Linked DNA regions of Hoeflea algicola. The protein of the gene in region 1 binds, or shares a complex with, the protein of each later gene. Links are inferred from orthologs where the notes say so. Each region holds a gene or a part of one and is shown in the gene's direction. Other genes may lie near its edges.

Region 1 (5,784 bases):
CCCTGATCGGCCCCAACGGATCGGGCAAGTCTTCCACCGCCAAGATGGCGCTGGGCGTGATCAAGCCCGATGAGGGAACCGCCCAGCGCATGCCCGGCCTGCGCGTGGGCTACGTGCCGCAAAAACTCTCGGTCGACTGGACGCTGCCGCTGACGGTGGCGCGTTTCATGCGCCTGACCGGCAAACCGGACGCTGCGGAGGCTGAGAAGGCTCTGGCCGCCACCGGCATCGCCCATCTGACCGGCGCCGAAATCCGCAACCTGTCAGGAGGCGAATTCCAGCGCGCCATGCTGGCCCGCGCCATTGCCCGCAAGCCCGATCTGCTGGTGCTCGACGAGCCGGTGCAGGGCGTCGATTATTCCGGCGAGATCGCGCTCTATGACCTCATCCGCAAGATCCGCGATGACAATGGCTGCGGCATCCTGCTGATCTCGCATGATCTGCATGTGGTGATGGCCGCCACCGACCGGGTGATCTGTCTCAATGGCCATGTCTGCTGCCAGGGATCACCTGTCACCGTGGCCTCCAGCGACGCCTACCGCCGGCTGTTTGGCGGCTACACCGATGCGGCGCTGGCTGTCTACCAGCACAACCACGACCATACTCATCTCGCCGATGGTCGGGTGCAGCATGCCGATGGCGCGGTGACGGCGCACTGCCATCCCGACGATGGCCACCATAAATGCCATCCCGACGATGGCCACCATGCTGAACATCTGGGCGATGGTCCGCACCACCACAATCATGATCACCAGAAGGGGCAGGGCGGTGGCTCTGTCCATCCCGCGCCGGTAGCAGCAGCGGCCGCACCAACGGCGCCAAACCCGAAAGGCAGCCGAGATGCTTGACGATTTCTTCTTTCGCGCAATCCTCGCAGGCCTTGGCGTGGCATTGGTGGCGGGGCCGCTCGGCTGCTTCATCGTCTGGCGCAGGCTCGCTTATTTCGGCGACACACAGGCCCATGCAGCACTGCTCGGCGTAGCGCTCGCCTTGCTGCTCGAAATCAATGTCACGCTGGCCGTGTTTGTGGTGTCGGCGCTGATCTCGCTGGCGTTGCTGGCCTTGCAGAAGCGGGCGACGTTGTCATCGGATGCGCTGCTGGGGTTGCTGTCGCACGCCTCGCTGGCGATCGGTCTGGTGGCGCTGGCCTTCATGACCTGGGTTCGGGTTGACCTGATGGGGCTGCTGTTCGGCGATATTCTCGCCGTCTCGAAAACCGACATCGCCGTGATCTGGACCGGCGGCCTGTTGGTGCTGGCGGTGCTGGCGGTAATCTGGCGGCCGTTGTTTGCCGCCACCGTCAACACCGAGCTGGCTGAGGCCGAGGGCATGCACCCTGACCGCGTCAATCTCGTCTTCATGATCCTGATGGCCACGGTGATTGCCATTTCCATGAAGATCGTCGGTGTGCTGCTGATTACTGCCATGCTGATCATCCCGGCAGCCACCGCCCGGCGGTTTGCCACGGGGCCTGAGCAGATGGCAATTCTGGCCTCTTTTGCCGGCATGGCCGCGGTCGTGCTGGGCCTTGAGGCGTCGCTTGCCTGGGATACGCCGTCGGGGCCGACCATTGTCGTAGCGGCACTGGTGCTGTTCGTGCTGGCGATGTCGCCGGTGGGCAGCGCGATTGTCCGCATCGCCAGCTTCATTGGCGCAAGAGGCAGACGCAAAGGGGCACCGTCATGAACCAGAATGTCACCTCCGGCGCTGGCCACAGCCATTCAAACCCGCGCGAAAAAACCGATCTGACCAAGAACCAGTCGCTGGTGTTTGGCGCGTTGAGCCGAGCCGAGGGGCCGCTGTCGGCCTACACCATTCTCGACCAGTTGCGCGACGATGGCTTCCGCGCGCCGCTGCAGGTCTACCGCGCGCTCGATAAGCTGGTTGAAACCGGCATGGTTCACCGGCTTGAAAGCCTCAATGCCTTCGTGGCCTGCAGTCATCCCGGCTGCGACAGCCACCAGACCATCGCCTTCGCCATCTGCGAAACCTGCGGCAAGGTTGCCGAAATCTCCGACGAGGCCCTTGAGAGCCGGTTGCGCGAACTGGCGCGTGAGGACGGCTTTACGGTCAAGCGGGCGGTGGTGGAATTGCGCGGGCTATGCGCCGCATGCCGCTAGTCTGGTGACGTGCCTATATCGAGGCACTGACGTTCGCGCCAAACCCGCACGGCCATCCGACGCTTGATCCGAGACTATTCATGGAGACGAAGCATGAAACCGCCGGTCTTTGATGCGAGTGCAGCCAGTTCCTACGCGGAAGGCCCGCCACGGCAGGTTCCCGGTTACGAAAGCCTGCACCGGATGGTGTCGCTGTTGCTTGCCGAGCGCACACCACCAGATGGCTGGGTGCTGGTTCTCGGTGCAGGCGGCGGTCAGGAAATCAGGGCGCTGGCCGACGCGCATCCGGGATGGTGGTTCGATGGCGTCGACCCCTCAGCCGAGATGCTCGAGTTGGCCCGGCAGGTGACCGGTTCCCACGCAGAGCGTATACGTCTGCATCAGGGCTTGATCAGCGACGCCCCCTACGGGCCATACGATGCGGCCACATCCATTCTGACATTCCATTTCATTGCGCATGACCAGCGCCTTGATACCTTGAGTCAGATCCGCAGCCGTCTGAAATCCGGCGCGCCCTTCATTCTGGTTCATCTCAGCTTTCCGCAGACTGAACCGGAACGGTCTATCTGGATCGCCCGCCATGTCGCCTATAGCTTATCGAACGGCACCGACCCGGCTCATGCCGAGAGCGCGCGTCAGGCCATCGGCAGCAGGCTGACTATCCTGTCTCCCGAGGACGAGGTGGCGATGTTGCATCAGGCCGGATTTTCAAATGCCAGCCTGTTTTACGCAGGCCTCAGCATCAAGGGCTGGATTGCCTACGCCGAATAGAAGCAACCCTCTTCTGGAAAGCCACAGTCGGCTTGCATCCTCCTGAAGGGTCGCGCTGCCTGTCGCAGGAAATCCAGAGGAAACGCTGGTCGTCTTTGCTCCGGTCCGTGCGTTGTTTTTCATGTGTCGAGCACCGTCGTGGACGGAAAGTCTCGGCCAGGACCAGCACTCCGGTCGCAATGATGTGGAATGTCTCCGTTTCCTCGGGAGCGCCCCTAACTTGGTAGGCGGTTGCCTTGGCAACCGCTGAAGGAAGGCCTATCCTGAGAAAGGAGCATTGCAACTGGAGATACCCGGTGGACGATGCGGACTGTAAAGCCCAGCGAGAGAAGAGACATGACTGATATGGACAAGAAGCACGGCACTGGATCAACGATGAGCACCGGCGCTCCGGCGGCGAGCGATCGCAATTCGCTCACCATCGGCCCCGATGGTCCGATCGTGCTGCACGACGTACATTTTCTTGAACAGATGGCGCATTTCAACCGCGAAAAGGTTCCGGAGCGTCAACCTCATGCCAAGGGTTCGGGTGCCTTCGGCGTGTTCAAGACGACTGCGGACGTTTCTGCCTACACCAAGGCTGCCTTGTTCCAGAAGGGTGCATCCACGGATATGCTGGCGCGGTTTTCCACCGTGGCTGGGGAATCCGGCAGCCCCGACACCTGGCGGGATGTTCGTGGTTTCTCGCTCAAGTTTTATACCGACGAAGGCAACTATGATCTGGTCGGAAACAACACGCCGATCTTTTTCATTCGCGACGCGATGAAGTTTCCGCACTTCATCCGCAGCCAGAAGCGCCTTCCTGACTCAGGCCTGCGCGACAACCACATGCAATGGGACTTCTGGACCAACAACCCGGAATCGGCGCACCAGGTGACCTATCTGATGGGGCAGCGCGGCCTGCCGCGGACTTGGCGCAACATGAATGGCTACGGCTCCCACACCTATATGTGGATCAATGCCAAGGGCGAAAAATTCTGGGTGAAGTACCATTTCCACACCCATCAGGGCATGGAGTTTTTCTCCAATGCGGAAGCCGCTGCAATGGCCGGTGCTGACGCCGATTTCCATCGCCGCGACTTGTTTGATGCGATCGCGCGCGGTGAACATCCCGTCTGGACTATGTCGGTCCAGGTCATGCCCTATGCCGAGGCCAAGACCTATCGCATCAACCCGTTCGATCTGACCAAGACCTGGCCTCATGCCGACTATCCTTTGATCGAAGTCGGCACCATGACACTCAACCGCAACCCGGAGAATTTCTTCGCGCAAATCGAACAGGCTGCTTTCTCGCCGGGCAATACCGTGCCGGGAATTGGCCTGTCGCCCGACAAGATGCTGCTTGGCCGCGCCTTTGCCTATAATGATGCGCAGCGCAACCGGATCGGCACCAACTTCCACCAGTTGCCGGTCAACCGCCCGAAGGTGGCGGTCAACACCTACATGTTCGACGGCCAGATGGCCTATGAGCATAGCGGCAATGCACCGGTCTATGCGCCCAACAGCGGCGGCCGCAGTTGGGCGGACGAGACCGGCCCGGTTGAAGATGGGTGGGAAACGGACGGCGAAATGGTTCGCAGCGCCTACACGCTGCGTGCCGAGGATGATGATTTCACCCAGCCGGGTATTCTGGTCCGCGAAGTCTTTAATGACGATCAGCGTTCAAAACTGGTTGAAACGGTAAGCGGTGCCCTGCTTGGCGGCGTGCGGTCTCCGGTGCTTGAGCGGGCGTTCGATTACTGGAAGAGTGTCGATGCGGATGTCGGTCGCCGGATCGAGGAACGTGTCCGGGCCGGTTCCGCCGCCTGATATATGCACGGTCGTTCAAATGAGTTCATTTGAACGACCGTCTGCATTTAATGAATCAGACCAATACCGCGCCGCGCAATCACTTGGTTGCGCGGCGCAGTCGTAACCGTAACCGCGATTGTCGGCGATCCGATCGCCAGCACACCAATCGAACGCCGAGCTTACTCCTTCTCGCCCCTTGTCACCCGGATTTCGCCGACATGCGCGCGGGCGAATTCGGTTTTCAGAAATGCCTCGATCAGCCGTGCGGGCAGGGTGATACTGGCGCGGTCGGCGTCGGGCAGGGCGTCGAAACGGCCAGAGCGGCTGCGCCTGCTGTCGATCATGCCGCCAGCCACCGTATTGAGCGTATCGGGATCGATCAGAATGAAGGCGCCGGTTTCGCGGTTGGTTTCATAGGCATCGAAGATCGCGTCTTCCTCGAAATCGAGCTCCACCACGCCGATCCCGTTGAGCGCCAGTACTGCCGCGTCATCCCAGTTGCCGGTTGCCAGATCGAGCGCGGAGACTGGCCGCACCATCACCCGCTGACGTCGCGACCCGGCCTTCAGCCAGTAGCGCTTGCCGGGTACGATGCCGTCGGGTGACAGCGCCACCAGTCGGGCGGTGAACGCTCGGCCGGTCTGCGGCCGCTGGTCGATTGCCGCGATCATGTCGCCGCGCGAAATGTCGACCGGGCGGTCGAGCACCAGGGTGATGGCGTCGCCGCTCACCGCCGCGTTGCGCACCAGATCATAGGTAACGATCGCCTTGACATTGGCCTCGACGCCCGAGGGCAGCACCACGACGCTGTCGCCGGGCTTGATCGAGCCACCGGCGACCGTGCCCTGATAGCCGCGAAAGCCTTCGCCAGGCCGCGATACCCGCTGCACCGGCAGCCGGAACCCGGTGCTCTGTCCGGTGCGCTGGGTGGCCTTCTCCAGCGTTTCCACCAGCGTCGGGCCTGAATACCAGGGCATCACGTCATCGCCGCGCAGCACGATGTTTTCGCCCTTCAGCGCAGACACCGGAATTGCCGTGATCTGGCGCACGCCGAGCGACAACGCGATCTCGCGGAACTCGCGGGCGATCGCCTGGAACCCGG
Region 2 (4,487 bases), 630 kb from region 1 along the record:
ATGTGGTCTGTGACCGTGAGCACGTTCGCCGCACGCTTGGCCTGTTCGGGCATGAGGAGCAGGAGGCCGGCCGCATCGTCATCTCCGGCGGCGGCAATATCGGCTATTACGTCGCCGCCGCAATCGAGGAACGACAGCCCAAGACCAAGGTCAAGATCATCGAGGCCGACCGCGCCCGCGCCGTTTCGATTGCCGATTCGCTCTCGCGCACCGTCGTGCTCAACGGCTCGTCACTTGATCAGAACATCCTCGTCGAGGCAGACATTCAGAACGCCGATCTGATGGTGGCGCTGACCAATGACGACCAGGTCAACATCCTGTCCTCGGTGATGGCCAAGCGACTGGGTTGCAAGGCCAATCTGGCCTTGATCAACAATCCCTCGTTTCAGGGGTTTACCAAGACGCTGGGCATCGATGCCCATATCAATCCACGCGCGGTGACGATTTCGAAGATCCTGCAGCATGTTCGCCGCGGTCGCATTCGGGCGGTCTATTCGGTGCAAAAGGGCTCGGCTGAAGTGATCGAGGCCGAAGCGCTGGAGACCTCGCCGCTGGTCGGCAAGCCGCTGCGCAATCTGGATCTGCCCGATGGCGTGCGTATCGGCGCGATCTATCGCGACAAGCAGGTGATCAGGCCCGACGGATCACAGAAGATCAAGGCCAAGGACCGGGTGGTGATGTTCGCGGCGCTGGATTCGGTGCGCCATGTGGAACAGATGTTCCGCGTCAGCCTCGAATTCTTCTAGCTCCATGCTCGGCATCCTTCACGTGCTGGCGGTCTCTGTCGGCGGCCTGTTCGCCATGATGGCGCCGGCGGTGCTGTTTGCGATCGCCGATGGCATGCGCGATCTCGCGTTTTCGATGCTGCTGGTCAGTTCGCTGGGTGTGTTTGCTGCGCTGATGGTGCTCGGCTCGATTGCCGGGTTTCCAAGGCGGCTCGGCCGTTCATCGGGTTATCTTGCGCTGGTTGCGGTCTGGTTCTTGTTGCCAATCGTCGCGGCGATCTCGTTCAAGACACTGGCCGGGCTGTCCTGGATCGACGCCTGGTTCGAGGCGGTGTCGGCGCTGACCACGTCCGGCTCGACGTTATTGACGCGTGAGACCGCACCGCGGGCGATCCTGTTCTGGCGGGCCTCGGTGGAGTGGTATGGCGGCTTTCTGGCGCTGGTATCGATCATTCACGTACTGGCGCCCGGCGGATTTGGCGGGTTGCCTGCCGGTGATCGACGCGTTGTTACCGGGCATTCCAGCGACATGACCATCGATCTTGCCGGTTTCCGCGACGTATTCTGGCAATATCTTCTGATGACGCTTATCGTTTTCATCGCGCTGATGCTGGCGGGCGTGGCGGGGCCGTTTGCAGCAATGATGTCGATGGTGGCGATTGCCACCGGCGGGTTCCTGCCATTTGACGGCGCGCTTGAGCAACATGCTGGCCCGATGGCGCAGATCGTGCTTGCGGTTGGGCTGGCTGTCGGGACGGTGAGCGTGTTCTGGCGGCGGCGTTTGTTGCGTACACCCAAACACTTCATTGCTGCCAATCCAGAAGCGATCATCATCGGCTCGGCAATTCTGGTGTTCGCAGTGCTGTTTGCCGCACGGCTGTCAGCAGTCTCGGGCGGGGCTGAATTGGGACCGGTGTTTGCCGAAAGCCTGCTTGCGGCAACCTCGCTGATCGCCACCAGCGGAATTGAAAGCAGGCCAGGCGTGCTTGCGCTCTGGCCTGAAATCATCGTGCTTCTGATCGTGCTTGTAGGCGGTGGAATCTATTCGACCACCGGCGGCTTCAAGGTTTACCGGATTTCGGCCATGGCGATTCATTCCGCACGCGAACTCAACCGGCTGATCTATCCCAGCAGCGTCTCCAGCCTGCGTTTTGGGACACACCGTATCGACGAGCCAAGCATGCGGGCGATCTGGACCTATTTTGTCCTGTCCTTGCTGGTTATTGCCGCCGCGGCGATGGCGTTGACGCTTGCGGCGACGGATTTCGAAGCCGGCATCGCCATGGCGATTGCCTTCTTCGCCAATGCCGGGCCGGTCTATGAAGCCCTGATCCCGCCGGTGTTTACCACCGATCCAGCCAATCCGGCCTGGCCTCAACTGATTGCCATGCCGGCCTCGGCCAAGATCATCGGGATTGTCGTCATGACCATGGGGCGGCTTGAGGTGATGGTCATATTTGCGGTCTTGAACCTGCGCTACTGGATGACCCGATAGTTCGCGGCGACCCGTTTGAATTTGTTTGCGGTCATGATTATGTGTACCAAATCAATATTTTGACGCGAATTTTCTACTCCCGGTCGACTGGTAAATTGATGCCGAGCGCCGCGATTGCGCAGCCGCTGCGGGACAAATCAAGTGTTTACAAACACCCGCAACAATGATCTGGTGCGATACATTCGAACGAGCGAATTTCTGTCAGCGGCAAACAATATAATTTGTATGTCTCAGGGAGTAAAATTGTTCGGAGCTTGACGTAACTGCAGGCTTTACAGCTGGCTCCGTTTTCAGTCAGAATACGAGCGTTACGAACGGGATCTGAACGGGTGCGGTAATGACCTGCGTAGCGCGGGCAATAAAAAGACGGATATAAGGCGCAATGGCGGAGCGTTCACAAAACCTGCAGGATCTATTTCTCAACACGGTTCGGAAGCAGAAGATTTCCCTGACGATCTTTTTGATCAACGGGGTGAAGCTGACCGGCGTGGTGACGTCATTTGACAATTTCTGCGTGCTGTTGCGCCGCGATGGCCACTCGCAGCTTGTCTATAAACACGCAATCTCCACCATCATGCCCAGCCAGCCTGTGCAGATGTTCGAGAACGAGGACGCCGCTGAAGGCGCCTGACGGGAAAACGCACATAGAAACTGTTGATAGTTCCGGAAATTTCCACGACGCGGACAGCAAGTCCATCGTCACCCGCGCGATCGTGCTCATCCCGACCTTGCGCACGCGCAATGCTGCGCCCGGCAGCGGCCCCGATGGTGGCAATGTCGCCAAGCGACCGGACAGCCACCGACTGGGCGAAGCGGTCGGCCTGGCTGGCGCCATCGAGCTCGAGGTTGCCGAAGCGCTGATCGTGCCGATATCCGATCCTCGGCCTTCTACCTTGTTCGGCAAGGGCAAGATGCTCGAGATGAAGGCGCTGATCGATTCGACCGATTCGCAACTGGTCATCGTCGATCATCCGCTGACGCCGGTACAGCAGCGCAATCTGGAGAAGGAATGGGCGGTCAAGGTGATCGACCGTACCGGCCTGATCCTGGAAATCTTCGGTCGCCGTGCCTCCACCAAGGAAGGCGTGTTGCAGGTCGAACTCGCCCATCTCAATTACCAAAAAGGCCGGCTGGTCCGCAGCTGGACCCACCTTGAACGTCAGCGTGGCGGCGGCGGCTTCATGGGTGGCCCCGGAGAAACTCAGATCGAGGCCGATAGGCGCCTGCTGCAGGAGCGCATCATCAAGCTTGAGCGAGAGCTCGAACAGGTGCGCCGCACACGGCAGTTGCACCGCGCCAAGCGCAAGAAGGTGCCGCATCCGATCGTGGCCCTTGTCGGCTACACTAATGCCGGCAAATCGACCCTGTTCAACCGGCTGACCGGTGCAGAGGTGCTGGCCGAAGACATGCTGTTTGCCACGCTCGATCCGACGCTGCGCCGGATGAAGCTGCCGCATGGCGCCACGGTGATCCTGTCGGACACGGTGGGCTTCATTTCCAATCTGCCGACGCATCTGGTCGCAGCTTTCCGCGCTACGCTCGAAGAGGTTGTGGAAGCTGACCTGATCCTGCATGTGCGCGACATGTCCGATCCCGACCGCAATTCCCAGGCCACGGATGTCGAGGCGATCCTGAAAAGTCTTGGTGTCGGCGAGGAAAAGCCCGGCCAGATGCTGGAAGTCTGGAACAAGGTGGATCTGCTCGACGACGATGCCGCGGACGCGCTCCGCACCCGCGCGGCTTCCGGCGAGGCGATCGTGGTCTCGGCCTTGAAAGGCGAGGGCGTCGACACGCTGCTGACTGCGGTCGAATCGCGCATTTCAGGTGAACTTGTCACCCGAACGGTGCGGCTCGGTACCCAGCAATTGCAGGTGATGTCCTGGATTTATGACCGGGGCAGGGTCAAGGACCGGATCGATCACGAAGACGGCTCGGTTGAGGTCACCGCCGAATTCACGGCTGCCGACAGCCTCGATCTCGACCGGCAACTGGGCTTGGGCCCGAAGCCCGCCGACGATTGGGATGACTGATGTAACCCGCGGTGAGATGGGTTCGTCGGAGCGAACACTGCCTGCGTGAATTCATCCGTTATGGCGCCGTGCGTAAAGATACAAATAATACTGTGTTGCTGTTGAGCATCAGCGAAAAGGTGGTGCTATATTTTGAAGTAAACCTGCCAGCACGGCCTGACGTCCCGTTCCGGTCTTGGTGATCACCCTCTTCATGTAGAATCGACAAGTGGAAGACTTTATATTCATGATTTGTGA

Evidence for each region. Proteins that work in one complex are often made in the same cells at the same time.
Region 2: the proteins of OEG84_RS00195 (region 1) and hfq are in contact, whole or in part, in a crystal structure (PDB 3VU3), measured with the Escherichia coli proteins. The link is inferred for Hoeflea algicola from one-to-one orthologs.

What each region holds. Positions count from the first base shown.
Region 1 is NZ_JAOVZR010000001.1:31,229-37,012, forward strand. Bases 2,585-5,483 are described here. They hold OEG84_RS00195 (catalase), read left to right. Parts: upstream 2,585-3,266; coding sequence 3,267-4,700; downstream 4,701-5,483. Other genes in these bases: OEG84_RS00190 (class I SAM-dependent methyltransferase), read left to right, coding at 2,585-2,891; cysN (sulfate adenylyltransferase subunit CysN), read right to left, coding at 4,862-5,483. Also shown: OEG84_RS00175 (ATP-binding cassette domain-containing protein), read left to right, coding at 1-848; OEG84_RS00180 (metal ABC transporter permease), read left to right, coding at 841-1,686; OEG84_RS00185 (Fur family transcriptional regulator), read left to right, coding at 1,683-2,120; more of OEG84_RS00190, read left to right, coding at 2,214-2,584; more of cysN, read right to left, coding at 5,484-5,784.
Region 2 is NZ_JAOVZR010000001.1:658,508-662,994, forward strand. What follows is about bases 1,256-4,226. They hold hfq (RNA chaperone Hfq), read left to right. Parts: upstream 1,256-2,602; coding sequence 2,603-2,851; downstream 2,852-4,226. Other genes in these bases: OEG84_RS03330 (potassium transporter TrkG), read left to right, coding at 1,256-2,220; hflX (GTPase HflX), read left to right, coding at 2,865-4,226. In the rest of the region: Trk system potassium transporter TrkA, read left to right, coding at 1-746; more of OEG84_RS03330, read left to right, coding at 751-1,255; more of hflX, read left to right, coding at 4,227-4,250; OEG84_RS03345 (helix-turn-helix transcriptional regulator), read right to left, coding at 4,359-4,487. UniProt on the Escherichia coli protein: RNA chaperone that binds small regulatory RNA (sRNAs) and mRNAs to facilitate mRNA translational regulation in response to envelope stress, environmental stress and changes in metabolite concentrations.